One region of the Jeotgalibaca porci genome, then DNA from elsewhere that is predicted to be linked to it. Evidence: a T-box and tRNA genes for the amino acid it is inferred to sense, from the RefSeq annotation. Region 1 holds a T-box; the other holds one or more tRNA genes.
The links. A T-box is a leader RNA that pairs with one kind of tRNA and senses whether it is charged. The one in region 1 lies ahead of leuS (leucine--tRNA ligase), so its partner is inferred to be a tRNA-Leu.
Positions count from the first base shown of each region.

Region 2: it encodes a tRNA-Leu, which carries the amino acid that the T-box ahead of leuS (leucine--tRNA ligase) is inferred to sense. The anticodon was not compared.

Region 1 covers NZ_CP049889.1:194,725-210,641, forward strand. Annotated here, with positions in the region: gene G7058_RS01110 (hypothetical protein) at 149-478, opposite strand; gene G7058_RS01115 (dihydrofolate reductase) at 614-1,090, opposite strand; gene G7058_RS01120 (thymidylate synthase) at 1,108-2,055, opposite strand; gene G7058_RS01125 (ABC-F family ATP-binding cassette domain-containing protein) at 2,079-3,965, opposite strand; gene G7058_RS01130 (formate--tetrahydrofolate ligase) at 4,039-5,712, opposite strand; gene G7058_RS01135 (P-II family nitrogen regulator) at 5,796-6,578, opposite strand; gene G7058_RS01140 (DUF1538 domain-containing protein) at 6,535-6,924, opposite strand; gene G7058_RS12040 (DUF1538 family protein) at 6,872-7,024, opposite strand; gene G7058_RS01150 (DUF1538 domain-containing protein) at 7,039-7,749, opposite strand; gene G7058_RS12045 (hypothetical protein) at 7,844-7,990, shown strand; gene lepA (translation elongation factor 4) at 8,091-9,917, opposite strand; gene leuS (leucine--tRNA ligase) at 10,035-12,449, opposite strand; T-box leader at 12,519-12,712, opposite strand; gene G7058_RS01165 (LysM peptidoglycan-binding domain-containing protein) at 12,758-14,773, opposite strand; gene G7058_RS01170 (tRNA (mnm(5)s(2)U34)-methyltransferase) at 14,926-15,507, shown strand; gene metK (methionine adenosyltransferase) at 15,530-15,917, opposite strand, start outside.
Region 2 covers NZ_CP049889.1:2,086,624-2,102,540, reverse strand. Annotated here, with positions in the region: gene G7058_RS10610 (GNAT family N-acetyltransferase) at 1-79, shown strand, start outside; gene G7058_RS10605 (hypothetical protein) at 94-321, shown strand; gene G7058_RS10600 (YrrS family protein) at 367-1,032, opposite strand; gene G7058_RS10595 (threonine/serine exporter family protein) at 1,103-1,552, opposite strand; gene G7058_RS10590 (threonine/serine exporter family protein) at 1,549-2,319, opposite strand; gene G7058_RS10585 (NAD-dependent epimerase/dehydratase family protein) at 2,462-3,247, shown strand; gene G7058_RS10580 (hypothetical protein) at 3,335-3,640, shown strand; TPP riboswitch at 3,698-3,800, shown strand; gene thiT (energy-coupled thiamine transporter ThiT) at 3,873-4,448, shown strand; tRNA gene G7058_RS10570 (tRNA-Leu) at 4,505-4,587, shown strand; gene G7058_RS10565 (PH domain-containing protein) at 4,861-5,313, shown strand; gene G7058_RS10560 (helix-turn-helix domain-containing protein) at 5,391-6,041, shown strand; gene G7058_RS10555 (DegV family protein) at 6,356-7,210, opposite strand; gene G7058_RS10550 (SprT family protein) at 7,236-7,688, opposite strand; gene G7058_RS10545 (type 1 glutamine amidotransferase domain-containing protein) at 7,760-8,278, opposite strand; gene G7058_RS10540 (Tex family protein) at 8,342-10,504, opposite strand; gene G7058_RS10535 (metallophosphoesterase family protein) at 10,512-11,261, opposite strand; gene G7058_RS10530 (NCS2 family permease) at 11,497-12,969, shown strand; gene G7058_RS10525 (cation-translocating P-type ATPase) at 13,237-15,900, shown strand.

The DNA of each region.
Region 1 (15,917 bases):
TTCACCAAACCCGAATCATCAAGAATTAAAAATGAGAATGTTACGCAGGCTATTTTGAATGCAGCAAGGCTTTAACGGCTAACTTCGTAGCACAAGGGAAATACTGAGGAATCTAGTATATTATAAGGAGTTGGTTTAGAAAATCGGTCTACCAACTGATTATAAAACTATTTACATCGAGTTCGACTGCGAAATCCGGTCTCCAACTGATTGTAAAACTATTTACATCGAGTTCGAATAGGAAAATCGGCGTCCAACTGATTGTAAAGCTATTTACATCGAGTTCAACTGGGAAAACCGTCCTCCAACTGATTGTAAAGCCATTTACAGCGAGTTCGACTGGCAAAACCGGCGACCAACTGATTGTAAAACTGTTTACAGCGAGTTCAACTGCGAAATCCGATCTCCAACTGATTGTAAAACTATTTACAATCAGTACCACCGGGAAATAACTAACTAAATTAGAAAACACCGTCATATCTAGGAAGAATAACCCTTGATATGACGGTATTTTTAATTACTCAGACTATAGATTATTTTATTTAACTACCTACTTTAGTAGCTCTCGGATATGGTATGCGTTAGAAGATTCGAATCTAAACGGCTCTCTTTCCTATTTGTTTTTACGCTTAAACGTCTGAAAAACATGTTTATAGACGTTCTTTTCGTCTTGGATCCCTGGCGTTTCCTCGGTTAATTCCCATTCGCTCCAATCCACTTCAGGGAAGAACGTATCACCATCAAATACCCCATTGATCTTCGTACGGATTAAAACATCCGCATCAGGTAAGAATTGCTTATATATCTCACTCCCGCCAATTACATAAATATCGCCGTCCGGGAGATCCGATAATTCACTGATAACAGTTGCGCCCGGTGCTTGATACTCTTTTTGACGCGATAAAATATAGTTGTTGCGGTTCGGCAAGGGACGGTTCCCCATACTCTCAAACGTTTTTCTTCCCATAACAATCGTTTTACCGGTTGTCGTGGTTCTGAAGAATTTCAAATCATTCGGAAGATGCCACGGAAGCTTGCCATCTTTCCCGATGGCTCCCGTTGTATCTTCTGCCCAAACTAATAGATACATATCCTTCCTCCGTTCACTTACACCGCAATCGGTGCTTTAATTCTGGGGTGACTCTTGTACCCTTTTACAATAATATCGTCTTTTTCCATGTCAAAAATAGATTTTTCAGGTGCTTTCAAGACTAGTTCAGGAAGTTCATACGTTTCGCGGGAGAGCTGTTCGTTTATCTGATCCATATGATTCAAATAAAGATGTGCATCACCAAAAGTATGGACAAAATCACCGACTTCTAAGCCAGTCTCATTGGCAATCAAATGCGTTAACAAGGCATAGCTGGCAATATTAAACGGCACACCCAGAAATACATCCGCACTGCGTTGGTACAGCTGACAACTCAACTTTCCATCAGCCACAAAAAACTGGAACAGTGTATGGCAAGGTGGCAAAGCCATGTGTGGGACATCTTCAGGATTCCACGCTGACACGATCAGACGTCTGGAGTCCGGTTGTGTCTTAATCATCTGGATGACGTCTTTAATTTGATCAATGGTTTCACCTTGTGATGTTTTCCAATGGCGCCACTGTGAACCATAAATATTTCCCAGTTCCCCATATTGTGCTGAAAAGGCATCATCCGTTAGTACTTTTTCTCTGAAAAGAGCCATTTGTTCTTGATACGCGATTTTGAAGTCTTCATCTTCAAGAACACGACGACCAAAGTCCGACATATCGGGACCCGTATAATCACTAGACTTGATATATCGCTCAAACGCCCACTCATCCCAAATATGATTATTATTTTCCAGTAAATAACGGATATTGGTATCCCCTTTTAAGAACCAAAGTAACTCGCTTTTAATAAGCCCAAATGCTGTTTTCTTTGTTGTTAGAAGAGGAAAACCTTTTTGTAAATCAAAGCGCATTTGATACCCAAAGATACTTTTAGTACCTGTACCGGTCCGATCGGATTTCTCCACGCCCTCATCGCGTATTTTTTGTGCCAACTCAAGATATTGCTTCGTCATCATTACCCACCCTTATTGATAGTTTATTCACCTGCGTACTGACTGAGGTATTCGTAACGTTCCCATTTGGCAGCTAACTGCGCTTCTTTTTCTTCAACTTGGATTTGTAACTCACCCAACTTAGTGAAGTCTGACGAGAATTCAAGCATTTCTTCTTTCGCTTGACTCACCGCTTCTTCAATGAGCATTATTTCCTCTTCAATTCCAGACCATTCCAGTTGCTCGCTATAAGTTAGTTTTACTTTTTCTTTTGTATCCGAAACGGTTGTTTTTTCTTTCTCCGACTTTATAGGTGCCGGTTGATAAAGTTCATCCGCCACTTCCAGATAATCCGTCATATTTCCGTAAAATAGAAACGGCCCAGAAGGTGCATCAATAACAATCAATTTCTCAACAACTTTATCTAAGAAATAACGGTCATGTGAAACAACCAACGCGGCTCCTTGGAAGCTCGTTAAGTAATCTTCAAGTACTGTCAACGTTTCAATGTCCAAATCATTCGTCGGTTCATCAAATAACAATACGTTCGGTTGATTCATTAATAGTTTCAGTAAATACAAACGACGGCGTTCGCCACCTGATAATGTCCGAATTAAACTTCCGTGCATTTCGCGTGGGAATAAGAAAGTTTCCAGCAATTCCGTCACACTTACACGCGTACCATCAGCAATTTGTGCTTCTTCTGCTATTTCCTGCAAGTAATTAATCACACGTTTATCTTCCGGGAACGGCTCCATAATCTGACGATAATAACCGATTTTAACGGTCTCACCAATGGTCAGGATACCCGAAGTTGGTACAACATCACCCGCCAACATTTTCAAAAATGTCGTTTTCCCAGAGCCATTTTTCCCAACAATTCCAATCCGGTCCGAAGCTTGGAAGATATGACTGAAATTATTTAAAATTTCTTTTTCTCCGGCTTTCAAAGAAATATCTTCCAGTTGGAATACGCGTTTACCCAACCGTGAACTGTCAAAGTTAATTTCTAAATTCTGTTCTTCGCCTTGTGCTTCTTTTACGTCTTTTGCCAAGTCTTCGAAACGATGAATCCGAGCCTGTTGTTTGGTCGTTCTGGCTTTCGCACCTTTACGCATCCAAGCCAATTCATTCTTATAAAGTTTTGCTTGTTTTTCAGTCATCTTTTGTTGAATGGCCTCGCGCTCAGCTTTTTGTTCCAGATACGAGACATAGTTACCTGAATAGCTTTCAATAGCGCCATTCTTAATTTCTAACATTTGATTGGTGACCCGTTCAAGGAAGTAACGGTCATGCGTAACTAACAGTAAAGCGCCCTTATAATGCGCCAAATAGGTTTCTAACCAAATAATTGCATCCACATCCAAGTGGTTTGTTGGTTCGTCCAGAAGCAATAAATCCGGTGCTTGCATCAATACCTGAGCCAGCCCGACCCGTTTTATTTGACCGCCTGATAACGCACCAATCTTTTGTTCCAAATTATCGAGACCTAATTTATTCAAAATTGTTTTGTATTGCACTTCTGCTTGCCAAGCGTCGTTGGCATTCATTTCTTGCTCACAGCGCATATACGCCTCTTGATGCTTGACGTTCTCACTATCGTTCGCCAAGTTAGAAACAGCTTCTTCGTACCGACGCACCGTTTTAATTAACGGAGCATCCCCTGAGAAGACAGCTTCAAAAATAGTATGTGATTCATCAAAGGACGGTTCTTGCGGCAGATAATTAATCCGGTAATCATTTGATTTTTCAATCGTACCCGCATCGGGTGTATCAGCGCCAGCAATAATTCGTAAAAGTGAACTTTTCCCGCTCCCGTTTTGACCAATTAAGCCAACGTATTCCCCTTCGCGAATGGTAAATGAAATATCTGTAAATAGCTGCTTAATCCCATGAGACTTCGATAGCCCTACTGCTTTTATATCTTTCATATATGCGTCAACCCTCAATTTCTATCGATTACATTTGATTTATTCCATTATCCAGTATAGCCTATCCAGGCGTCTAGAACAATCCAACCACCGTACCGTCTTCCAACACATCCATATTTAGAGCAGCCGGTTGCTTCGGTAACCCAGGCATTGTCAAAATATCACCCGTTAAAGCAACGATAAAGCCAGCACCAATTTTAGGTACGAATTCACGAATCGTAATGGAAAAGCCTTCCGGACGGGCTAATTGTTTTGGATTATCGGATAAAGAATATTGTGTTTTGGCCATACAAACCGGCAGATGCTCCCAACCATGACGGCTAAACTGTTTCATTTGTTGGCGTGCTTTTGGTGTGAAGACAACCGTATCTCCTCCGTATATTTCGCGAACAACGGCCGTAATCTTTTCCTCAATCGTTGTCTTTTGGGGATCATAAAGAGGTTTGTAAGTCATTTCTTGTTCTGTTGCAGCGATAACTGCCTGCGCCAAATCAAGACCGCCTTCCGGTCCTTTACCCCATACATCCGCGATTTCACATATTACCCCGAGATTTTTGCAGCTCTCTTGTACTACTGCAATTTCTTCTTTCGTATCTTGCGTAAAAGCATTAACAGCAACTACTACGGGAACGCCATATCGTTGCATATTTTGGATATGTTTTTCAAGATTTGCAAAGCCTCTCGCAACTGCGCTTGGATCAACCGTGTCTTTTAAGTCAGCAACTTTAATACCACCGTGCATCTTTAGAGAACGAATCGTCGCTACTATAACAATCGCATCCGGTGCTTTACCGAGTTCTGGAACTTTGATATCCAAGAATTTTTCAGCCCCCAAATCAGCTCCAAAGCCCGCTTCTGTGACCACGTAATCAGCCAGTTTTAACGCTGTTTTCGTTGCAATAACACTGTTACAGCCATGAGCGATATTCGCAAACGGTCCACCGTGAACGAAAGCAGGTGTATGATACAGTGTTTGAACAAGGTTTGGTTCTAACGCATCTTTTAGTATTAACGTCAAAGCACCTTCCATTTTTAAGTCACGGACAGTTAACGGTTCTCTCTTACGATTATAACCAAACACAATATTTCCCAAACGTTTTTTCAAGTCTTCCATAGATGTCGCCAGACATAATATAGCCATAATCTCACTGGCAACCGTAATATCAAAGCCATCCTCACGCGGCACACCGTTAGTCGGTCCACCCATCCCCACGACAATATTTCTTAATGCACGATCATTAATGTCCATGACACGTTTCCAGGTGATTCTACGAGAATCAATATCTAATTCGTTTCCTTGTTGCAGATGATTATCAATGAAGGCAGATAAGGCATTGTTTGTCGCGGTTATGGCATGCATATCACCGGTAAAATGCAGGTTGATTTCATCCATTGGCTGTACTTGTGCATAGCCACCACCTGCTGCTCCACCTTTCATTCCCATCGTTGGGCCCATTGATGGCTCACGCAAGGCAATCATACTGTTCTTACCTGCCAAAGCTAAGGCGTCGCCAAGGCCAACTGTTACGGTAGATTTCCCTTCACCAGCAGGGGTCGGGTTAATAGCTGTAACTAAAATAAGTTTGCCATCATCTTTAGTATCCAATTGCGCAATCGCGTTTTGATCGATTTTTGCCTTGTATTTACCGTATAATTTCAAGTCATCCATTTCTAAGTTTAAGCGCTCTGCAATTTCCACGATGGGCAGCATCACATTTTCTTGTGCAATCTGTATATCACTCTTCATAGGTTTTAGCCTCCATAAGCCTGTTTTTATCTATTCTAACAAATAACCCCCAAACACTCTACATTGTTTGGGGGCGGATATACTTATTTGACAAATAACCCGGTAGGATTCCCGATTGGAAACACGAATAGGACACCGGTTCCCGGATTATCCAAGCGTAAATCTTCATTGATACTGTGACTGATTGCTTCAGCATCTTCTCTTTTGGCAATCAACATCACTAATTCTTTTTCCGGTTCTAGTGCGCTCAAGAAGAAACCATTCTCTACGACATGTGAACCACGTGCGTGGAAAATAGTTCCGCCAGTAGATCCTCCCTTTTCTGCCGATTCAATTACAGCGACATCCTTTCCGGAAGGAACAACCGCCCAAATCGCATCGTATTGGGGCCCTGTTTCTTCGCTCTTTACTTCAGTTCCATCTGAGGTATTCTTAGCCAATCCATAAAAGGCATTCACATCAAATGTAAAGAAAATCCCTGAATTTGCTTTCTTAAAATTATGGTTGTCCATTAATTTATTCCGTACAGATGCAACCTTTCCTGCCGGGACAAGCATTAAGACCGTCTCTTTTTCAGCCTGAACCGAGAGAGTAAAAATCTTATGCGAATGATCCGCAGAGCCGTGTGCAGGCATAATTGTTCCGCCAAAACAGGCATCTTCATTTGAAATAGCGATAATCTCTTCGCCCATTCCCTTATCAACCACCGTAAAGATGCCAACAATTCCTGATTTATTTTCTGCCGGCAGATCAGTATGCGGCGGTGCTTTATGCGTGATTCCCAAACAACTTGACAACGAAACAGAGAATATAATCCCTGTATTACGTTTTTCGAAAGAAAATTTGGTGTTGAACGCATCCAGCATTTCCTTTTCCTGTGCAGCCGACCGGAACAAAATAGGATAGAATAAGCGCTATTGCCATTCCTGGTAGCAAAATATGCCACAATTCTAGAGCCGGGATAACGATACGCAAGATAGATAATCCCACTGCCAATCCTACCCCTATCGCCAAACTGAACATGACTGTCCGTGCCTTAATCGCACCAGCTGTTTCATCTTCAATTTGATCCGTTAAAACGTGAACAGATGGCTCTGCTGGAATTGTTAATACACCGAAGATAACGCCTACTACGATTACCCAAATATTCCCTTTGGTTTCAGACAGTAAATAACCGACACTGCGACTCGCATCCATAAATCCGGCATTCACTCCCGTTAAGAAAGAGAATTAATCCAATAATGGTGTAAACCAAGCCGATATTAATCCGAATCAATTGACGTTTCGTCTTTTTAAGACTGATTGCATTCAAAATATAGAATAAGATTAAGACAGGAAAGAATCTTTCGCTGTAAGGGGTATTTGATCTAAAAATGTACCAATTACACCACTAGACTGAACAGTATCTACAGGAATGTTTCCTGCCAAATTACTGTTAGGACTAATCATCCCCATTATTAATACTCCCAGTATGGCTCCCGTTGAAGCAATCCCCAACAGCCCAAAACTGTCAGTATCTTCCTCCAGACCACTCCGCGTAATAGCAGATGCCCCACCAGCCAAGGCCAGCATAAACGATACTGTAATCGAGCCGGTTGTAGATCCTGATGCATCGAATGCTATCGCCAGGAAATCACCTGAATTAAATAATGCCAGAACGAAAATGAGTCCATATACAATGGTTATAAAACGATTGAGACGTATACTCTTCAAAATACGATACATCCCGAGTGCAATCATTAAACCTATTCCTAAGGACACCGTAATAACCAATGTCATTTGTGGAATTAAATTATTTGTAACAGCACTTACTTGTTGTGCCAATATATGTAAATCAGGCTCAGCTACCGAAATAATAAAGCCAAAGATAAAACTTCCGACCATGACAATCTTCATCTTATTTGTTTGGATGAGTGACTGACTCATATCCTCCCCAATTCTCTCGATACTGATGTCTACTCCCAATAAAAATAGGGGCATACCAATCATAATCAGAACTGAACCGATTAAAAAGCGATAAACGATTTCTGTTTCCATTTTTATATGTCACTTCTAAAGATAGGTCTTGTTATCAGCCTGATGTCTTTATGCACGCCTTTTTGCCGCGGATGTTAGCCCATCGCATGCAACAATGCTATTAGAAGCAGGCGCCAGCGTTAAAGAGGTACAGGTGCGGTTAGGACATTCGCGGTCTGCCATAACGCAAGATACCTACCTACACTTAACGGAAAAGAAAAAAAGAGACACGGCCGATTTATTCGACCGCATCTCTCAATAAATGGTATCTTGCCATCCACTTTTTAGGCCAAAGATGGCAAAAGGATGGCAAACACCATATTTATATAAATTGTAACTCTACAGAACGTTGCTATGACGGGCTAATCTTGCTCGTCAATCTTAAGAACAGCCATAAACGCTTCTTGTGGAACCTCTACGGATCCTACTTGTTTCATACGTTTTTTACCTTCTTTTTGTTTCTCTAATAACTTACGTTTACGAGAAACGTCACCCCCGTAACATTTTGCCAAAACGTTCTTACGAAGCGCCTTGATTGTTGTACGGGCTAGGATTTTATGTCCAATAGCAGCTTGAATCGGCACTTCGAATTGTTGGCGCGGGATAAGTTTTTGCAGTTTCTCTGTGATGGCTCTACCACGGTGGTAGGCTGAATCGCGGTGAATAATAGAACTGAAAGCATCCACTTGTTCGCCATTCAATAAGATATCCATTTTAACCAGATTACTTGATTTGTAACCTATCAATTCGTAATCAAGTGACGCATAGCCTTTGGTACTTGATTTCAATGTATCGAAGAAATCAAAGATAATTTCTGCTAATGGCATTTCATAAATGACATTTACACGATTGTCGTCCAAGTAGTCCATTGTCATAAAGTTCCCACGTTTACGTTGTGCGATTTCCATAACAGCACCTACGTAATCATTGGGTACCATAATGCTTGCTTTTACATATGGTTCTTCAATTTTTTCAACTTCTGTTGCGTCCGGTAATTCAGACGGGTTGTCAATTGACAGTGTCGTTCCGTCTGTTTTCTCAATATTATAAATAACAGAAGGAGCAGTCGTAATAATATCCAGACCGAATTCACGTTCAATCCGTTCTTGAATAACGTCCATATGCAATAGTCCCAAGAATCCAGTACGGAAACCAAAACCTAAAGCTTGAGAAGATTCAGCTTCGAATTGTAAAGAAGCATCGTTTAACTGCAACTTCTCCAACGCTTCACGCAAATCATTGAAGTCTGATGACTCTACTGGATAAATACCACAGTAAACCATTGGATTTAGCTTACGGTACCCTTCTAACGGCTCTTGAGCAGGATTGTTAGCCAATGTAACAGTATCCCCTACACGAGCATCCTGGATGTTTTTAATGGTAGCAGTCACGTAGCCTACATCACCAACCATCAAGAAATCACGTTTAATGGCCTTCGGTGACAAAATACCAACTTCCGTTACGTCATACTCTTTCCCGCTAGCCATCATCCGAATTGTATCGCCCGGACGCAAAACACCATTTTCAACTCGAACGTTTAATACAACCCCACGATATGGATCGTAGGCAGAGTCAAAAATCAATGCTTGTAAAGGCTTTTCCAATTCCCCTGTTGGTGCCGGAATTTTCTCGACAATTTGCTCTAACAGTTCATCAATTCCGATTCCTGCTTTGGCACTTGCCAGGATCGCTTCACTTGCATCAATTCCTACAACGTCTTCTACTTCTTTTCTCACACGTTCAGGATCTGCAGCAGGTAAATCGATTTTATTAATAACCGGAATAATTTCCAGTTCGTTGTCAATTGCTAAATAAACGTTTGCTAGGGTTTGGGCTTCAACACCTTGTGCGGCATCCACGACAAGGATTGCACCCTCACAAGCAGCCAAACTACGCGAAACTTCATAAGTGAAATCGACATGACCAGGCGTATCGATTAGATGGAAAATATATTCTTCCCCATCGTTCGCTAGGTAGGTCACTTCGACAGCATTCAATTTAATGGTAATCCCACGTTCACGCTCTAAGTCCATGGAATCCAACAATTGGGCCTGCATTTCACGATCTGCCACCGTGTGTGTCTGTTGCAGAATCCGGTCTGCCAATGTCGACTTCCCATGGTCAATATGGGCGATAATGGAAAAGTTCCTTATCTTTTTCTGTCTTTCTTTCATCTGCTCTAAATTCATCTAATTGCTCACTTTCTGAAAACCTATTATTCTAAAATTATACCAAGTTTGTTGCAAAGTAACAAGCCGATAAAGCGACTGGTTCAACACCAGCCGCTTTATCTTCTCTGTTAAAAACTAGTTCGCAACAATATTAACAAGTTTACCTGGGACAGCAATCACTTTACGCACTTGCTTGCCTGCAATTGCCTCTTTAACTTTCTCATCAGCCATCGCAATCTCTGTCAACTCTTCTTTTGTTGCTGCTGCAGGAACACTGCTGCGGGATTTCACTTTACCGTTTACTTGGAAGACAACTTCAACTTCATCTTCGACAAGGAATTTTTCATCATATATCGGCCAAGCTGCCTTTGTCACACTTACGGTGTGACCCAGCTTCTTCCAAATCTCTTCGGTCATATGCGGCGCGATTGGCGCAAGCACTTGAACGAAACCTTCGATATAAGTAATTGGCAAAGCATCTACTTTGTTAGCTTCGTTAACGAAAATCATCATTTGAGAAATCGCCGTGTTGAAGTGCAATTGTTCATAATCTTCGGTTACTTTCTTAATTGTTTGGTGGTAAACTTTGTCCAATTCACCGCGGTTTACTTTTGTAACACGATCACGGACATTGCCTTCTTCGTCAATAACCAGACGCCAGACACGGTCCAAGAAACGACGGCTGGCTTCAATTCCTTTTTCGCTCCAAGCTGTACTTGCATCCAATGGACCCATAAACATTTCATAGAGACGCAATGTATCCGCACCAAATGCTTCAACGATATCATCCGGGTTCACAACGTTCCCTTTAGATTTAGACATTTTTTCGTTATTTTCACCAAGAATCATTCCTTGGTTAAATAGTTTTTGGAACGGTTCCTTTGTTTTAACAATGCCGATATCATAAAGGAATTTATGCCAGAAACGAGCGTATAACAAGTGAAGCACTGCGTGTTCTGCTCCCCCTATGTATAGGTCGACATTTCCCCAGTAATCAAGCGCTTCTTCCCCTACAAGTGCTTCTTCATTATGTGGATCCATAAAGCGCAAGAAGTACCATGAGCTACCTGCCCATTGTGGCATTGTGTTTGTATCACGACGTCCTTTTAGACCTGTTTCTGGATCTGTTACATTAACCCAGTCTTCAATATTTGCCAAAGGTGATTCGCCGGTACCGCTTGGTTTAATTTTGTCTGTCTTAGGCAGTAACAATGGCAATTCATTTTCAGGAACAGTCGTTGTCGTGCCATCTTCCCAGTGAATGACTGGAATTGGCTCTCCCCAGTAACGTTGACGGGCAAATAACCAGTCACGCAGACGGTATGAAACGACAGATTCGCCGACTCCATTTTCTACTAGCCATTCATTCATTGTTTTAATTGCTGTATCTTTATCCAAGCCATCCAAGAATTCAGAGTTTATATGCAGACCATCGCCTACAAATGCTTCTTCTGCTACATTTCCGCCTTCTAGAACCGGAACGATAGCCAAATCGAATCTCTTAGCGAATTCATAGTCACGTTGGTCGTGAGCAGGTACAGCCATGATTGCGCCTGTTCCATAAGTAGACAAAACGTAATCAGAAATCCAAATCGGCATTTCTTTACCATTCACAGGGTTAATTGCGTAAGCACCCGTAAAGACACCGGTTTTTTCTTTTGCTAAATCAGTACGATCTAAATCACTCTTAGTAGCAATTGAATCCACATATGCTTTTACTTCTGCCGCTTGTTCAGCACTCATAATTTCTTGTACTAATGGCAATTCTGGTGCCATAACTGCATACGTTGCCCCAAACAAAGTGTCCGGACGCGTTGTAAACACAGTAAAGTCCTTATCAGTTCCTTTAATTTTGAAAGTAACATTTGATCCTTCAGAGCGACCAATCCAGTTGCGTTGCATATCTTTAATGCTATCTGGCCAGTCAACTAATTCTAAGTCATCTAATAGACGCTCAGCATAAGCTGTAATTTTAAGCATCCATTGTCGCATTGGTTTACGGTAAACAGGATGACCTCCACGTTCACTCACACCATCTACAACTTCTTCGTTTGCCAAAACAGTCCCCAGTGCCGGACACCAGTTAACTGAAACTTCCGCTTCATAAGCTAAGCCTTTTTCATAGAGCTTCGTAAAAATCCATTGGGTCCATTTATAGTACTCTGGATCTGTAGTATTGATTTCGCGATCCCAGTCATAAGAGAATCCCAATGATTGAATTTGGCGTTTAAAAGTTTTAATGTTGTGAGCTGTAAATTCAGCTGGGTCATTACCTGTATCCAACGCATATTGTTCTGCTGGTAACCCAAATGCATCCCACCCCATCGGATGTAAAACGTTAAAACCTTGTGCACGTTTCGTACGGGCAAGAATATCTGTCGCTGTGTACCCTTCAGGATGCCCAACGTGCAAGCCTTGACCTGATGGATAAGGGAACATATCTAAAATGTAGTATTTTGGTTTATCCGATTTTTGTTCTGTCTTGAAGGTTGTGTTATCCTCCCAGTATTTTTGCCATTTCTTTTCAATCGTATTGTGATTATAAGACATTGCGATTCTCCTTTTTGAAAATTATTCTGAAAAATAAAAAAACCTATAGACTCCCCCCTGTGGGAAAGTCTATAGGACGAATGCTCGTGGTACCACCTATGTTGGTTCTCTTCATGCCAATAACGCGGCGAAACGGCAATGCCTACTATAACTTTCAGCACAGCAACTTACGGGCGAGTTCAAAAATATCATTCATGCATTTTCACCAACCATGCACTCTCTACAGAAATCGATTTCCTACTATTCCCATTCTTTGTTTTTCATTATTTATATCATTTTATCAAATAAAGCTTGATTTATCAAGTTGCTTATTTAACTCTCAACGTCTGACCCGGATAGATTGTATCACTTGTTGTATTGTTCCATTCCAGCAACTGTGTTACAGAAACACCATTTACACGCGCTATCGAATAAAGTGTGTCGCCCGACTTCACAGTATAGCCAGTAGTTACATTTTCTGGCTTAGATGTTTCTTTTGCTGTTTCTGACGCTTTTAAGTGAAGTGTTTGTCCTACGAAAATAATATCCGATGGCAGATTGTTCCAACTCTTAACCTGCGCTACGGTTACGCCGACAGTCGTTGCGATTTTATATAAGGTATCGCCCGCTTTTACTGTATAGTTCCCAGTTGTAGCAGGTGCTGTAACAACTGGTGTTGTAACGGGTGTTTGAACCACAGTAGCCGCTTTTTGGCCTGTCAAGATTTGGCCCGGGTAAATGATATCTGATTTTAGTTGATTCACTTCTTTCAGCTGCGCTAATGTTATGCCTAACTGAGACGCAATTTTGTACAACGTATCTCCGTTCTTAACCGTGTACGTATTCGCGTTTGTAGTCGGTGCAGATTGTACCGGACGTGAAACTATTTCTTGTGGTTTCGTAGCAGACACTTGAGTTGTCACTAATTTTTGGCCCGGATGAATCATATCGGATTTCAAATTATTTACTGCTTTCAAATTCGCTACACTCGTACCTAGACGTGATGCAATCGCAAATAAAGAATCGCCATTTTTTACGGTATACGTTTGTGTTGTAGTGGTTTCTTTTTCAACTTTTTCAGGTGTTTCAACCACCGTTGTCGTTTTATTCGTTAGTAATTTTTGTCCTGGATAAATCATATCTGTTCGCAAATTATTTAGCGTTTTTATAGAAGCTACGGAAACGCCTAGTTCGTTGGCAATCTTATACAAAGTATCACCATTTTTGACAGTGTAAGTACCTTGCGTTTGCGTCACCCCCGGAGTTGGTGTCGGACTCGGTTTTGGTTGAGTGCTAGTAGTTGCTACTTTCAATACTTGTCCCGGCGCAATGAAATCACTTTTCAGGTTATTCCATGCTTTGATTTGAGCAACTGTTACACCCTGTGTTTGGCTAATTCTCCACAAAGAGTCACCGGACTTCACTGTATAGACGCTATTTGCAGATGGAGCTGGTGTAGTCGGTGTTGGTTTTTCAACACTAACTGGCACGGTTGCATTCACTTTTAGAGTCGTGCCAACATAGATATTTGAACTATTTAATTGGTTCCATTCCATTAATTGTACAACCGAAATACCATGCATATTCGCAATTTTGTATAAGGTATCGCCAGCTTTGACACTATAAGAAGCGCCTGGGACAGTCGTTACGGGCTTGGTCCCAGTTTGGTTACTTGGTGAAGAAGGCGTATCGTAATTTGTTAAACCATGCGTCTGAATAATTGCGTTTAATTTAGTTGCGTATGCAGTGTCTGTTGCATAACGACCTGTTAAATGCTGTGTAGCATCTTGATACAATTGAGTATTACTTTTCCAAGCACCACTATAATAAGACGGATCCCAATTCGTGCCTCCACGTATAAGGGCTGCATAATCTTCTAATGATTCTGAGTAAGATGGGTATTTACGGAATTCCGCATTAATTTGGTAGTAATTTTGATTACCGCTGTCTTCTAAGGTATCCATCGCTACAGTTTCGCCTTCATAATCCCCTTTAATCCCAAAGAGATTATGGTTAGGTGATTTTGCAAGTGTACTTTGTCCCCAGCCGCTTTCCAAGATAGCCTGAGCCATCATGACAGAAGCATAAAGATCATTTTTTTCAGCGATTTTAGACGCAGCGGGAATGATCGAATTAAGAAACGGATTTTGATGCTGAGCGGTTTGTCCTTTTACGGATACTTCAGCCGCTTTTGTTTGTATAGTAGGTGCTACTAGTGAAGGAATAAGGGCAGAAGCACCGATAAGTGCGAAACTTTTCCGCATTCTAAGGGACGTATGTTTAAGTTTATCGTTTAATAGAGTTAGTTTTCTTTTTTTGATTACTTGTTTTCTTGAACTGCTCAAATTTATCCACTCCGTTCTTACCATTTCTAATCGTCAATTACCAACATTATAAAGCGTTTGATTTATGATGTGTTGCTTTTTGTACAAATGTTAGAATTGTAATCTATTTGTAACATAGTTCATACTATAATAAGTGGGAAGGAGCTGAAAATATGTTAGAGAGAGCCATTACTTATAGTCATACGCTCTTGCGTCAAACAGTAAAAACGGGAGACATAGTCATAGATGCTACCGTTGGAAAAGGAAACGATACCCTCTTCTTGGCGTCGCTAGTCGGACAGACCGGACACATTCATGGATTTGACGTTCAAGAGGAAGCAATCGCCATTACTAAAGAAAAATGTTTACAAGCCGGTGTCTTAGAACAGGTCTCGTTACATCATATCGGGCACGAACAGGCACATACGTTTCTAGAACCAGATTGTGAGTTAGGGGCGGTTATTTATAATTTGGGTTATTTGCCCGGCAGCGACAAGCGTATTACAACCATGCGAGAATCAACGTTGACCAGTATTGATACGCTGTTACCGCGCTTACGTGTTGGTGGATTAATGCTCTTAGTTGTCTATAGTGGACACATGCAAGGAAAAGACGAAAAAGAAGGAGTCTTAGATTATGTGATGACTCTGGATCAAAATGCGTATTCTGTTCTCCAATATGGCTTTATTAATCAAAAGAATAATCCGCCTTTCCTATTGGCTATAGAAAAAAGAAAACACGTACAAACATCCTAATTGGTGTTTGTACGTGTTTTGATTATGCCAAAGCTTCTTTTAATGCTTCGATTTTGTCAGTTTTTTCCCATGTGAAATCACTGTCTGAACGACCGAAGTGACCATATGCAGCTGTCTTTTTATAGATTGGACGACGAAGATCCAACATATTAATAATTCCCGCTGGTGTTAATTGGAAAATTTGACGAATCGCAGCAATCAAGCGCTCTTCTGATACATCACTAGTGTTAAAAGTGTCTACGGAAATAGATACAGGTTCTGCGACCCCAATTGCGTAAGCTAATTGAATCTCGCATTTTGTAGCAATACCTGCAGCAACAATATTCTTAGCAATATAACGTGCTGCGTAACTTGCTGAACGGTCAACCTTTGTTGCATCTTTCCCAGAAAACGCACCTCCACCATGACGT
Region 2 (15,917 bases), 410 kb from region 1:
ACTGGAGTCCGCCGGTTTCGTACGCGGTCAGACAAATTTAGAGGAAAAAGAAAATGAAATGGTATATATCATTCGTTAATGATGGAGGATTTTATGAATACAATGGTTTATGAAGCATACAAAGAGTGGCGCGAAGGCATGGTACTCTTTCAAGATGATTTGGCATGGGACGAGCAAACGGAAGCAGATTTTGCAATTTGGGATGCCGCAGACCATGAGGCGCGCGATGATTTCAACATGTTTTTAGCAGCAAAAACATTGGATCAAGTTAGTTTTACTGAAATGAAAGAAATGGAAGTACGTTACGAAATAGAGAATTAATACAATGAAAAAAGCGTTAAGCTCACAGGCTTAACGCTTTTTTTCTTATTGAACAACCGTTCTAATTTCATCATAACGTGTGACTTGCCAACCTTTTCCATCATTCCAAGTTAAATATGTTTTGAAATACTTTCCAGTTGAAACTTGCATTATGGTCGCAGTTACACGCTGTTCGCCAGCATTTCCAACCCAGTATTCCACTATATCATCTTCAGGAACACCTGTTGCTTGTGATGCTGCACGTTTTATTTCGATACGATCCGCGCTACCATCATTGTAGTCTGTTACATGAGTACCCGACTGTGTTGTTCCGATTGGCTCCCAATCTGCGGCATAAGCTTTGATGACATTTGGATCATTCGAAGGAATTTCACGAATGTCAGCATCACTCTCTTCAGATGTAACCTCGGAAGATATTTCTGCCTCTGATTCACTTGACTCCTCTGTTTCGTCTGATTCGACCGTTTCAATAGATTCGTCTTCTTCAGATTCCTCACTAGATTCTGTATCAATGACCACCGATTCTGATTCTTCATTACTTCCGAGGACTAAATCCGTTTCATTTGAACTGTTTGAACCTGGATAGATAAATTCAAGCAATAAAATAAAGATAGCAATAACTAACAGGCCAATCGATAATTTTAAAACTAAATCTGAGCGATTATTATTATTTTTATTTCTTTGTGAACGTGATTGTATTTTATTAGACAACAAATTCGCCTCCTTCGGATATACTACCATGGCAATTTTACCACTCGTTCGCAATAGGGTTACAACCGCATTACTTTTTGGATAAACTAATCACTTTCAAACGTGCTTGCAAGTTAAAAATGGAGTCGACTAAAAAGATGGCAACTGCAATAGAACCTGAAACTAACAAGGCACCATTCAGATAAACGGTCGCTGTACTGTAATCACCGTCTATAAAAGCAAATACAGCACGGTAAATCCCCTCTCCTGGAACAAGTGGGAAAAACGCAGGTAAAAAATAAATGGTTGTGGGGGTCTTTAAAATTCGAGCGAAATATTGCGACAACAGAGCAATTGTTAAACTTGCCAATAAAGTCGCAACCACTTTATTAAAGAACTGCATACCGATTAAGAATACAAACCATCCGGCAGCTCCGGTTAATCCAATATGGAAGATAGAACGTTTTGGCGATTGAAGAAGAACAGCAAACAACGCATCTGCCACAAAAGCAACCAGCGATTCAAATATTATTGTAATCATCCGAATAGTCTCCCTCCTAACACCAAACCAGAACCAATTCCGATTGCTACAAAGATGGCAATCAAGAGCGCCTCAAGCATTTTCGCTCCTCCCGACATATAGTCACCTCTGAAAATATCACGCACACCGTTCGTTAAGGCAGTACCGGGTAACAAAGGCATAATCGCTGAAATAATCATGATATCCTCTGATATAGAAACTGGCATGATGACACTCATAAAATAAGTGATTAAAGCAATCATAAAACTAGCAATCATATCAACAATAAAAGAAGTAACACGCCATCTACCACCGTAATAACGAATGATTGCGACCACAATTGAAATAGGAATAAGGGCGATAAACTCCGGGAATCCCCCCTTATACATAATAGCAATGGCTTGAATAAAACCGATTAAAGCAATCGATTGGAACCATTCATTATACGTCTTACCAGTAATGGTATTTAATTGCGCATAAGCCTCTTCAATCGATATGACACCACTCGTAACACGACGGGAAATATCATTTACACGGGTAATATTCCCTAAGTTCGTACTTCTGGTAGAAATACGTTTCACCACAGTTATGGCCTCCATATCTGGACTGTCCAAGGTAGCTATCAGGCCTGTCGTTAACGCTAATGCATCAATCATTGTCAATTCTGTCAAATTTAGAATGCGGGTGACTGTCTCTTCCACCCGATATGTTTCAGCGTTACTTTCAAGCATAATCTTCCCAGCGAGCACCGCTGTGTCCATATAAAGTTCGTAATTCATTTCTGACATCTTTCGGTCCTCCTTCTATTCTTTCATTTGAATGTAGTATAGCTCAAAAACTTTCTTCTTTCTTGCTTTTTAATGGCTTTTAATTGACATTTAATATGTAAGCCCATAAATTAATATTATAACAAAGTAGGAGGCACACATTATGGCTAAAGTAATGATTACCGGTGCCAATGGGAATATTGGCGTCGTCCTCACCGAGCACTTGAAAAAAAACCATGACTTAACACTGGTAGATGTTGATTTTTCAAACTTGTCCGACTCTTTACTCGAAGGGACAACGTATTTAAATTTGGACTTAGTGAAACGTGAAAATTGGGATGGCTTGCTCTTGGATATTGAGTATGTCATACATCTCGCCGGAGATCCGAGTCCAGAAGCAGATTTTTACGATACACTCTTGGATTTAAATTATAAAGTTCCGCATAATTTATTTGAATCTGCGATTAGAAGCGATGTGAAAAGAATAATCTTCGCAAGTTCTGTCCATGCCATCATGGGCTATCCAAAGAATGTTCAAGTTAAAACGAGTGACTATCCGAAACCTGCTGATCCGTACGGGGTCTCCAAAGTCTATATGGAGGCATTGGCGAGCTATCATGCCTTTACATCGAATCAAGAAGCAATCGGTATCCGTATCGGTGGTTTCGACAGCACAATTGAACCTGGCGTTACCGATTTAGACGGGCTGTCGATGCATTTATCAAAGAGAGATATGTGTCATTTGATTGATTGTTGCTTGGCTGCTAAGTTGGATGAACCTTTTCTATTGGTAAATGGGGTTTCCAACAACCGTTTCCCACGCATGGATATCTCACAGGCACATTTTGATATCGGCTACACACCACAAGATGATGCCTTTACCATGTTACAAGATGGCGTCTTGGACTTTAAGAAAGAAGACGCCGTGGAAATGGATCCTGCGGAATAAACACCTGAAGCTGTCTTACCAATATTGCAGTATGGCAGCTTTTTTTGCTATACTATCATCTAAAGATAACGAAAAGGAATGACACTATTGGCAAAGAAAAAAGGTTCCAACATTCAACGGAAAAATATTAAACCCCAAACTTCGCTTTATCACTCTTTGGGAGACAACTCAAAAGATGAAAGTAATCAACCTACTGAACACGTAAATAGCTTCACTTTCACCACAATCGGGATGTTCGCGGGATTAATTATCGGCTTGTTGCTGGACGAGATAAGTTGGGGATTCGGAATTGGACTCTTATTGGGCGCAATAATAGATATTATTCTGAACTACCGTAATAAGAAAGCCTTCGAAAGAAAATTTGGCATTTTAGATAAAACTAGTACAGAGTAACCGTCGTTGTTGCATTTCATTTTTGTATATGCTAAGCTAGTTTTAACTGAATAGGAACTTATCACAAAGGGGTGCCGGAAACGGCTGAGATTGAATGAAAATTCTGACCCTTCGAACCTGTATCGTTAATACGAGCGTAGGAATTGTGTGAGTTGAGAACACGTTATAACGGTTTTCTCCTCCTTTGTGTAGTTGGTTTGTTCCATTCTACTATTAAGGAGGAGATTTTTTTATGTCAAAAAATTTAACGATCTGGATTGAGGCAACCATTATGGCTGCCTTAGCAACCGCTCTCTCGTTCATACCTTTGGAAATTGGACCGAGCTTTACTATTACAGTTGGGCAACCTGTACTCATTCTCTTTGCGCTACGGCGTGGGCTCGTCCCCGGCTTAGCAGCGAGCTTTTTATGGGGAATCATGCACATCTTCGTGGCAAACGCATATATTTTGACACCTCTGCAAGGTTTCATTGAGTACTTTGTCGCGTTTGGTTTTAGTGGATTCGCTGGCTTATGGGCTAATAGCCTCCAATCAAATGCGGATGAAGGAAATAAAGCACGGGTGAGAGTCCTTATTGTCGTAGGGTCAATTGTCGGAACAGCTGCTCGTTTCTTCTGGCATACCATTGCGGGTTATTATTTTTGGGGAGAATATGCACCGGAGAACTGGAGTCCTTGGTTCTACACGATTGTAATGAACGGAGCGAGTGCCTTTGCTACGGCAACCTTTACCGTCATTGTACTCTTAATTATTTTCCGTACCACTCCTTCTCTGTTTGTTCCTAAAAATAAGAAGTATGGGTACTGATCTCTCACTTTTATCATTGACAAAAATCGTTTTCAATTCTATACTAAAATAGTTGCGCGGTCATGGCGGAATGGCAGACGCGCCAGCTTGAGGGGCTGGTGGGGGCAACCCCGTGGAGGTTCAAGTCCTCTTGGCCGCATACTATTTTAGTAACGTTTCTAGCACTTACCTGTTTAATGGGTAGGTGCTTTTTTTATACTCGTACCGCGTATGTACCGCATAAAAAATATGTTTACTTTAAAACTCCTCTATCCATTTTTTTGGGAATACAACACCTTATTTTATTAACAAATAGCAAAAAGATAACTATCTAATTTTCTATTGAGGTCTAGATACCAATGCTATAATATAGACATATGTATATTTTAACGAATCCTTATTCTGAAATATTTGAAAGGAGGAAAGATATATTATGGCAAAATTTGGCTTTAGTAATATCGTTCAAGGTGTCCTCGGCAATATGAATGAAGAGAACAAAGAATCACTTTCAAAAGAATATTCTCAGTACCTATTTGATAACGAAGAAATTCAAAGTGGTTATAAATTAATCCGAGACGCAATTATATTTACCAATCTAAGAATCATCTTCGTTGACAAGCAAGGTGCTACAGGGAGAAAGACTTCGTTCAAATCCATCTATCTCTCCCACATTGTGGACGTCGAAATGGAGACCGCCGGAACAGGATTTGACGATAGCGAAATTACGATTACTTATCTCACAAATATTAATCGTATCGCAAGGCATGAGGTTTTAGAAAGTAGAAAATTTGAATTTCCCAAACAAACCGACATTGTCCCTCTTTACAAATTCTTCGGGAATTTGGCCATGAAGAACAGAGCGGAAATCAATCAAGTCAGCGTATAATACGACTCTTCATATTAATCATTTTTTATTTTATATGAGTGGATTTAGGTGTCCATCATTCAGAAAGGACAACAAACTTGAACAATTTACTACGTTTTATTGGACGCAAAATAACTTTTTTCAGGAGAATTCGAGGCGTTTCGCAAGCTGAATTGGCTGATGAGGTTTCTATCGAAAAAGAAGAAATTGATGCGATTGAAAAAGGTAAAAAAGATCCTTCTATTACAAAACTATATAAAATATCACAATTCCTAAGAGCAAAAATAGAAGATTTCCTTCCTAAAAAAAATGTGAGCAACGACTTCGCTCAGATTTATCAGCAACTTAAGCGGCCAAACCAAGAAAAAGTTTTTCATTTTGCACGACATTTGCTTCGTGATCAGACTAAAATTATCGATTTTGATAATTTTAAGAATAATCCTTCAAAAGAGCAAAATAATAAGACTTTTAGAATCCCTATCCAATCTGATTTTATGTTTTTAGTTGATGATGCCAGCATGGCTGACTTAATACCGAAAGGGTCACCTGTCTTCTGCAAAAGCCAATCCACAGCTAAGGATGGCGATATTGCTGTCCTTGAAGTATTTCGGTTAGGAACAATTTGTAGAAAAATTTCCTATGACTTTGAAGAAGGAACAGTCACTCTCAAACCCCTAAACCCTGAATTTACCGAAATCAAGTACGAATATGATCAGGTTAAGGTTATTGGAATAGCTTTAATAAGGTAACAGAGTATTTTAGGAAAGAGAGTGGGAAAAAAGCTTTTAGATCCGAAACTTCTAACGCATACCATATCCGTAAGCTACTAAAGTAGCAACGGCTACGGCAACTGGAGCGAATAAGCACAGGATGGGTGAAGGCCATCCGCGCATTATTTCAGTAGCACTGTGGGCTGAAGCCCAAGTGTATCATTTTTGTAAGCTGCTAAAGCAGCAACAACCATGACAAAGTGGCTATCGGATCTGCCTTTTTGAGCACGTTTACGCCACAATTATTCGTTAATAGTAAAGGGGCCGGGATTTTTTTCCGGCCCCTTTACTATTTATTTTGAATATTTTTTTAAGTATGCAATACCAAGCGTTCCAAGTCCTGCGTGTGTCGCAACACTGGCTCCAACAGGCCGAAAAACAATGCCGCGTGAAGCAATTTGACTTTCAACTTCCGCCAGAAACTCCTTGCCCTTTTCGATGTCCTCACTATATGCCACGCCTATTATTTGCTTCTCAATTTGATCTGCTTTTTCTTTGATTACTTCAATCATTCGATTCATAACTTTCTTTTTCCCTCGAATTTTTTCAGTTATCACAACTTTACCATTGATCAATTCCATAACCGGATTGATTTGAAGCACTGAACCAATAGTTGCGGCCGTTTTAGAAATCCTTCCGCCCTTTGCTACCCAGTTCAAATCAGATAATGTAAATAAAGTTACCAAGTTATTCGCCATAAATTCCATCCGGTTGGTCACTTCACCAAGACTCCTATTAGCTGCGCGCATTTCAAGGGCTTCAGAGAGCATGACCCCTATTCCGATCGAAGCTGTTCGCGAATCGATTACTGTAATCTTCACCTCAGAGAACTCTTCTTTCACAGCTTTAAGAGCCATTAAAGCCGTATTGTATGTTCCTGATAAACCAGAAGATACAGAGATGTAGATTCCTTCTTCTTTTTCTTTCGCAATCTGCTTAAATTTAAGGTAAAAGTCTGCTACCGCGACCTGCGCTGTCTTGGGATGTATCCCGTTTTTTATAGTGTTATAAATTTTACTGGTGTCAATATCCAAGATATCTCGATACTCTTTTTCGCCTAACGTAATGAGAGCTGGGAATAAATGAAGGTCTTTCTCTTCTAGAAACGCTAAGGGTAAATCGCATGTCGAATCGCACATTATTATCATTTATTGTAAAACCTACCTTTTGTTATTAGTTTTCGATTGCTATCAGCCTGCCACGGCATTTCCCACAAACATAGCGTGCCACATTCACCTTATTTTTCCGTGAAATTTCAGCCGCACACTTTACACACCGGTATTGATGCAATGATTGTCTTTCTTCTGGGGTTCGCAAATCTTTCACGTAGCGACTTCCCCCTGTGGCAGCAAGCAAATTTTTGAAGTCCGAATCCCGATGTCGGTAGCCTCTTCCTTCAAGATGAAGATGATAATGACAGAGCTCGTGTATGATGACTTTAGTAAAATCAGTCATTCCATAAATTTCTAAAACGCGCTTATTAAAATCCAAGTCATGTGTTTTTAATAAGTAGCGCCCGCCTGTCGTCTTTAATCTTGCGTTAAAAGTTGCCTTATGAAGGAATGGTTTTGAAAAGTTAGTGAGCGATGTTTCTTCTACTAACCTCTGGAGTTCTATTTGGTTCACTGCTCATTCTCTCTTTCTGTCTTCATAGAAAACGGCAACCCGCTATAGAACAGGGTTGCCGTTTCATCATATTATTTTTCTAACGCCTTGACAATAGCTTTGTTAAAGACTGGTAAATCTTCAGGAGTCCGGCTCGTAATCAAACCACTTTCGTCGATTACAAGTGCACTGTCTTCCCAGTTTGCACCCGCATTCTTCAAATCAATAGCTACTTGACTGACTGAAGTCATTTTCTTGCCTTTGACAACTTCTGCATTAATCATGAGTTGTGGACCATGGCAAATAGTGAAAATAGGCTTCTGTTCTGTATCAAAGTGTCGAACAAATTCTAAGAAACTTTCATGTTTTCGAAGCGAGTCGGGTGAAAAACCACCAGGTATCAACAAGGCATCAAAATCTTCAGGGTTAACTTCATCAATCCCTTTATCAATTATGACTTCGGCCTCTCCCTTTTTCCCTTTTACAACATTTCCTGCTTTATGCTCAATGCTTACAGTTGTATGACCGGCCTCTTCAAGCGCTTGAACGGGAGACGTATATTCGGAATCTTCAAATAAATTGGTAACAAGTACTGCAATTTTCTTTGACATATCTGATTTATTCCCCTTTCTTTTGCTGTTTTTAGTCTAACAAACATTCAAAAGGGAGACAAATTATTTGGCTAACATGGTCAAAGAAATACGTCCTTTTTTAGCATCTACTGATTCAATCCAAACTTTGACGATGTCTCCTACCGCTACAACATCGGTCGGGTGTTTAACAAAATTATTACTCAATTTAGAAATATGAACCAAACCATCTTGCTTCACACCAATATCAACGAAAGCACCAAAGTCAACAACATTCCGAACGGTTCCCTCTAATTCCATACCTTCTTTTAAGTCTTCCATTGTTAGAACATCTTGGCGCAACAAAGGTTGGGAAATATCATCACGTAAATCGCGACCTGGTTTGGTTAAACCTTGGATCACGTCATGAAGCGTTTCTTTTCCTAATCCCGTTAATTCTCGCGCTTCTTGTTTGTCTAATTTTGCCAAGACTTCTCGCGCTTTCTCAGAGCCTACATCTTTCAAGTCCAAGTCAACCAGTTTAAGGACAGATTTCGCTTCAGCGTAAGATTCCGGATGGATATCCGTATTATCTAAAATGTTCTTCCCATCTATTATACGAAGGAAGCCCGCTGCTTGCTCGAAAGCTTTGGGTCCTAGACGCGGAACTTTTTTCAATTCAGTACGTGAAACAAACGCACCATTTTCTTCACGGTAAGCCACAACGTTATTCGCAATCGTTTTATTTAAGCCGGATACATGTTGCAACAGTGGCGCACTTGCAGTATTTAAGTTAACGCCTACTTGGTTAACAGCTGTTTCGACGACGAAGTCCAAGCGCTCTGTTAGACGTTTTTGAGAAACGTCATGTTGGTATTGCCCAACACCTACAGATTTCGGATCAATTTTCACTAATTCAGCGAGCGGATCTTGCAAGCGACGCGCAATGCTGACAGCACTTCTCTCTTCTACTTGGAAGTCAGGGAATTCTTCGCGGGCAATATCACTCGCAGAGTAAACTGAAGCACCCGCTTCATTCACTATTACATAATAAACTGTTTGTTCCAGTTGTTTAATTTGCTCGGAAACAAATAATTCTGACTCTCGGCTTGCCGTTCCATTTCCAATCGCAACCATCTCTACATTATAACGCGTAATTAATTCATTGAAGCGCGGTCCCGCTTCTTGCATTTTAAATTTCGATGCCGGTTTATGTGGGTAAATAACATCTTTTGCCAACACTTTTCCTGTTGCATCTACGATAGCCAATTTACATCCTGTCCGGTAAGCCGGATCAAAGCCCATTACAACCTTCCCTTTCATCGGTGGCTGCAATAATAAATTTCGTAGGTTCTCACCAAAAATAGAGATTGCCTGCTCTTCTGCTATTTCTGTGAGTTCATTGCGAATTTCTCTTTCAATTGCTGGTCCGATAAAGCGTTGATAACTATCTTTATAGGCGGCCTCAACGAGTGGCACCGTCATGCTCTTTTCATTTTTTATTAGATTTGTAGCCAAGTAGCCGAATATTTTTTCCGTATCAATAAGAAAAGAGACACGCAAAATATTCTCTTTCTCACCACGGTTCATTGCTAACATCCGATGCGGCTGAATCGTTTGGATGGCTTGTGAGAAATCATAGTACATTTCATAAACGCCTTTTTCATCCGCTTCTTCATTCTTTACTGTACTCGTAATTTGTCCAAAACGTTTTGTAAACTCGCGGATGCGCTCGCGGAATGTTGGTTCATCACTCACAATTTCAGCGATGATTTCATGCGACCCTTGCAACGCAGCTTCGACAGATTCAACTTCTTCAGTTATAAATTCACGTGCTTTATCTTCGATTGACCCAGATATTGGGAATGTCATTAACCACTCTGCCAACGGTTCAAGACCTTGCTCCTTTGCAATAGCAGCCTTCGTCCGGCGCTTTTGTTTATAAGGACGATACAAATCCTCTACTTTTTGCATTTTTTCAGCAGCTTGAATAGCAGTCAGCAATTCCGGCGTCATTTTCCCTTGTTCTTCGATAGTTCTAATAACTTCTTCTTTACGATTCTCTAGATTAGTCAAATAGTGATGGCGTTCTTCCACTTCTCGAATTTGGACCTCATCCAGCGAACCTGTCATTTCTTTCCTATAGCGTGCAATAAAAGGAACTGTATTCCCTTCAGCCAACAATCCTAATACGGATTCGATTTGCCCGCTTTTATATCCCTTTAATTCTTTCTTCAAAAGTAAAAGTATCTTCTCATTTTCTGCCATTAGTTTATTACGTCCCTTCAATATAAGTGATGCATTCAGGTACATCGTTCTTCTTTTGAACGCCATAGTGCGCGACAAGCGTATTCTGGTCAAATACTAAGCCATGCAGAATACCACCAAAAACCGCCCCACCATCTATACCTATTTTATTATCTGATTCCCAAATATCATAATTGTTGTCAGCATTATGTAATCCCGGTGTCGGAGTATGTCCAAAAACAATAACTTTCCCCGTTTGATTAATCCCTCGATGAAAGGGTTCTCGAATCCAATAAAAATCTTTTGTTGGTGTTTCCTTCCAATCAGGAAGTGATAAGTCCACTCCCGCATGAACGAATAAATAATGATGCCATTCAAAATAAAGCGGCATGGAGGAAATAAAGGCGATCAAATCTGGGTATTGGTCCTTTATTTTTTCCGCTATTTCTGTTGGTTGAGCTGTACTCTGTCTTAAATCCGGCAGCAAGGAACTAATTGTACTTGCGCCGCCATTAATCAAATAATTGCCATAAAAGGTATCTGGCTGCTCTAAGAATTGTAAAAAGAGTTGCTCATGATTACCGGTCAAACAAATGGCATCTCCCGCCGCAACTAGTCTATATACTAACTCTATACATGCTTTAGAATTCAGCCCTCTATCCGCTAAATCACCAACAAAAAGTAAGGTTTGTGTTTTCTTATCCCACTGTTCCAGCAGCTTCACAAGCATGTCATACTCCCCATGGATATCTCCTACCACAAATAATTGCTGCCTCATCTCGACGCCCCCAGTCAGTTCTTTATACATTCTACCATAGATACAAAGAGTGATAAAAACTTCCTTTTAGCCTTAAAATACGAACATTAGTTATTTTGTAAGTTACAATTGTTAACATTTTAATATTGATTATGAATTACAAGTCGGTTATAATGACTGGGTGCTACACATTTGTTAACATTTTGCATTTATTTCTTTTAGGCACACAAATATATCGTATAAAAGGAGATTAATCATGGACCAGTTTTTTAAACTGAAAGAACACGGAACATCTGTATCAACTGAAATTTTAGCGGGATTCACAACGTTTTTCGCAATGGCTTATATCATTTTTGTTAATCCAAGCATCTTGGCTTTGTCAGGTATGCCAAGCCAAGCAGTATTTCTTGCGACTATTATCGCTTCTGCTATTAGTACTTTAGTAATGGGATTATTCGCGAACGTTCCTTATGCACTTGCACCCGGAATGGGATTAAATGCATTCTTTACTTTTACAGTTGTTTTCCAACTAGGTTTCTCTTGGCAACAAGCTCTTGCAATGGTATTCCTATGCGGGGTGGTTAACGTTCTAATCACTGTAACTAAAGTTAGAAAAATGATTATTAAATCCATTCCTGAGTCATTGCAACATGCAATCAGTGGTGGTATTGGTATTTTTATCGCTTATATCGGTATTAAAAATGCAGGCTGGTTAGAATTTACTTCTGATGCTGGTACTATTCTTTCTATTAATGGTGCACCATATGATGCAGCTCAATCTGCTTATGATGGTGGTATCGGTACTGTTATTACAAGCGGCGGAATCGTTCCGGCACTAGTTAACTTTACGCAACCTGCTTCTTTATTAGCATTGTTCGGTGTTATTCTAACGATTATCTTAATGATCAAAAATGTACGTGGTGCCATCATGATTGGTATTATTGCTACTACTCTTGTAGGAATTCCAATGGGAGTTGTACAAGTTTCACCTGAAATCCTTGCAGCTAACACATTAGGATCTGCAATTGATGAGCTAGGTGTCACATTTGGTGCAGCATTCGGAAGCGAAGGACTATTATCATTATTCACTGATACTTCTCGCCTTCCACTGGTTTTAATGACAATTTTTGCTTTCAGTCTATCCGATACATTTGATACAATTGGAACATTTATGGGTACGGGTCGTCGTACAGGTATCTTCTCAGCCGAAGATGAAAAAGCTTTGGAAGAAGGAAAAGGTTTTAATTCTAAAATGGATAAAGCTCTTTTCGCAGATTCAATCGGAACAATCTTTGGTGCTATTTTCGGAACTTCCAATACAACTACTTTCGTTGAGAGTGCAGCAGGAATCGGTTCTGGTGGTCGTACTGGTTTGACAGCTGTAGTCGTTGCTATTCTATTCGTAGTTAGTGCATTCTTCGCTCCACTTATTGGAGTTGTTCCGGCAGCAGCTACTGCTCCTTCCCTTATCATTGTGGGTGTTTTGATGATGGGTTCATTTAAAGATATCAATTGGACTGATTTAGAAGAAGCAATCCCTGCTTTCTTTGCTTCTGTGTTTATGGGATTGACGTACAACATTTCAACAGGTATCGCAGCTGGCTTCATCTTCTTTGTAATCGTGAAAGTTACGTTGGGTAAAGCGAAAGAAATTCACCCTATCCTATGGGGTTCAACTATTCTATTCTTAATTAATTACATTATTATGGCATTCATCCAATATTTTTAATCATTTCAAGTTTTTGCTTGATAATTAGCATATTTAGCCTTATACTGTAAGAAGTGTTAGATTCGAATATCTCCATAGGGGAGTAACTAGCAGCTCCGGCTGTGGTAGCATCAACAATAAGTAGAAGTTTCACTATTCTGCTGGTGTTATCTTAAATAGTGAGACTTATGCATACAGGAAAACTTTCTACTTATAGAGGTTTGTCTTGAAATGCATAGGTCTTTTTTCATATCTAGCACAAAATATATAGTTTTAGAGAGGGGAAAAATTGTGGCAAAAGAACAATTACGTGAAGCTTTCTTCGCTCAAAATGCTGAAACAGTCTTATCAAAACTAGACTCAACAGCAACAGGTCTTACGAGTGCAGAAGCAAAAAAACGGGCTGAAGAATACGGTCCTAACGCTTTAGAGGAGGGAGAACAAAAATCACTCCTTGCTAAGTTCATGGATCAATTCAAAGATTTTATGATCGTAGTCCTATTAGCAGCTGCTTTAATCTCTGGCGTTCTTGGTGAAATTTCTGACGCAATTATTATTTTAATGGTAGTTGTTTTGAATGCTGTTCTTGGTGTTTATCAAGAATCTAAAGCTGAAGAAGCAATTGCGGCTTTGAGACAAATGGCATCTCCTATGGCTCGCGTAAAGCGTGATGGCGAAGTTGTTACTGTTCGTAGTGACGAAATCGTTCCTGGTGATATCGTATTACTAGAAGCTGGTGACGTTGTCCCTGCTGACCTACGTTTGATTGAATCAAACTCCCTTAAGATTGAAGAAGCTGCTCTTACAGGTGAATCTGTTCCTGTAGAGAAAGAGCTTGTTGATATCGATGCTGATGCTGGTATCGGTGACCGCTTGAACATGGCATTCTCAAGTACAAACGTAACTTACGGACGTGCAGCGGGTGTTGTTGTTGGAACGGGTATGAATACAGAAGTTGGTCACATCGCTAACATGTTGGCTAACGCTGAAGAAACAAAAACACCTCTTCAAGAGAACCAAGACCAATTAGGTAAATCTCTAACAATCTTAATTCTTGCTGTTGCAGCAATTATGTTCGTTGTGGGATTACTAAACGGCCGTGACTGGTTAGAAATGTTACTTACTTCTATCTCTGTTGCAGTTGCTGCTATTCCTGAAGGATTGCCAGCTATTACAACAATCATTCTAGCTCTTGGTACACAAAAAATGGCTAAGAGAAACGCTTTAGTTCGTAAACTTCCAGCTGTTGAAACACTTGGTGGTACTGAAGTAATCTGTTCTGATAAAACGGGTACATTAACAATGAACCAAATGACTGTTGAGAAAGTTTTCTACAACGGTGAAATTCATGATGCTGATGCAGCAATCGCTTTGGACTTACCAGTTATGAAAGTTATGAACTTTGCTAACGATACTGAAATCAGTAGCGATGGCACTCTAATCGGTGACCCAACTGAAACTGCAATGGTTCAATACGGTCTTGATAAAGGTATGAACCTAAAAGCGGATCTTGCAAAAGAGCCACGTGTTGCTGAGGTTCCATTTGAATCAGATCGTAAATTGATGTCTACAATCCATAAACTTGCTGACGGACGTTACCTAGTTGCTACAAAAGGTGCGCCTGATGAGTTGTTGAAACGTGCAACTACAATTGATATGAACGGTGAAGTTCTACCAATGACTGATGCAATTCGTGAAAACATTCTTTCTGCTAACCACAGTCTAGCTGTTCAAGCTCTACGTGTATTGGCAATGGCATACAAATTTATTGATGAAGTTCCTGCTACAATGTCATCTGAAACGGTTGAGTTTGATATGACTTATGCTGGATTGATCGGTATGATCGACCCTGAGCGTCCAGAAGCTGCTGCTGCTATTGCAACTGCTAAAGGTGCTGGTATCCGTACAATCATGATCACTGGTGACCACAGAGATACTGCTGAAGCAATCGCGCTTCGTCTTGGTATTATCGAAAATGGTCAAAAAGGCGCTGTTCTTACAGGTGCTGAATTAAACGAACAAACTGACGAAGAATTTGCACGTAACGTTGAGAAATACTCTGTATACGCACGTGTATCTCCTGAACATAAAGTTCGTATCGTTAAAGCATGGCAAAACCATGGTAAAGTTGTTTCCATGACTGGTGACGGTGTTAACGATGCTCCTTCATTGAAGACAGCTGACATCGGTGTTGGTATGGGTATCACTGGTACTGAAGTATCTAAAGGTGCTTCTGACATGGTACTTGCTGACGACAACTTCCAAACAATCGTTGTTGCGGTTGAAGAAGGACGTAAAGTCTTTGCTAACATCCAAAAAGCAGTTCAGTTCTTACTATCTGCTAACTTGGGTGAGGTTCTATCTCTATTCGTTGCTACTTTCCTAGGTTGGACAATCCTAGAGCCTGTTCATATTCTATGGATTAACTTGGTTACTGATACATTCCCTGCTATCGCTCTAGGTCTTGAAGATGCTGAAGCTGATATCATGGAACAAAAACCTCGTGGACGTAGCTCTAACTTCTTCTCAAATGGTGTTGGTGGCGCGATTATCTATCAAGGTATCCTTGAAGGTGCAATCACTCTATTCGTTTACTGGTGGGGTTCTTCCAACCCAATGATGGGTCATACGGGCGAATTAGCTCATATGGACGCTGAAACAATGGCATTTATCACATTGGGTATGATTCAATTGTTCCACGCGTACAACTCTAAGTCTGTTTACAAGTCTATCTTCCAAGTTGGCGTATTCAGTAACAAGACATTGGTTTACGCAACAATCCTATCTGCTGTACTATTGTTAGGTGTTATCTTAACACCTGGCTTGAGCACATTCTTCGGAGTTTCTCAATTGACTGGACTACAATGGGCAGTTTCCGTTGGTTCTGCATTTGCGATTGTTCCAATTGTTGAATTAGTTAAAGCTGTACAACGTGCAATGGGTAAAAAATAATTAAGTAAGTCACTAAC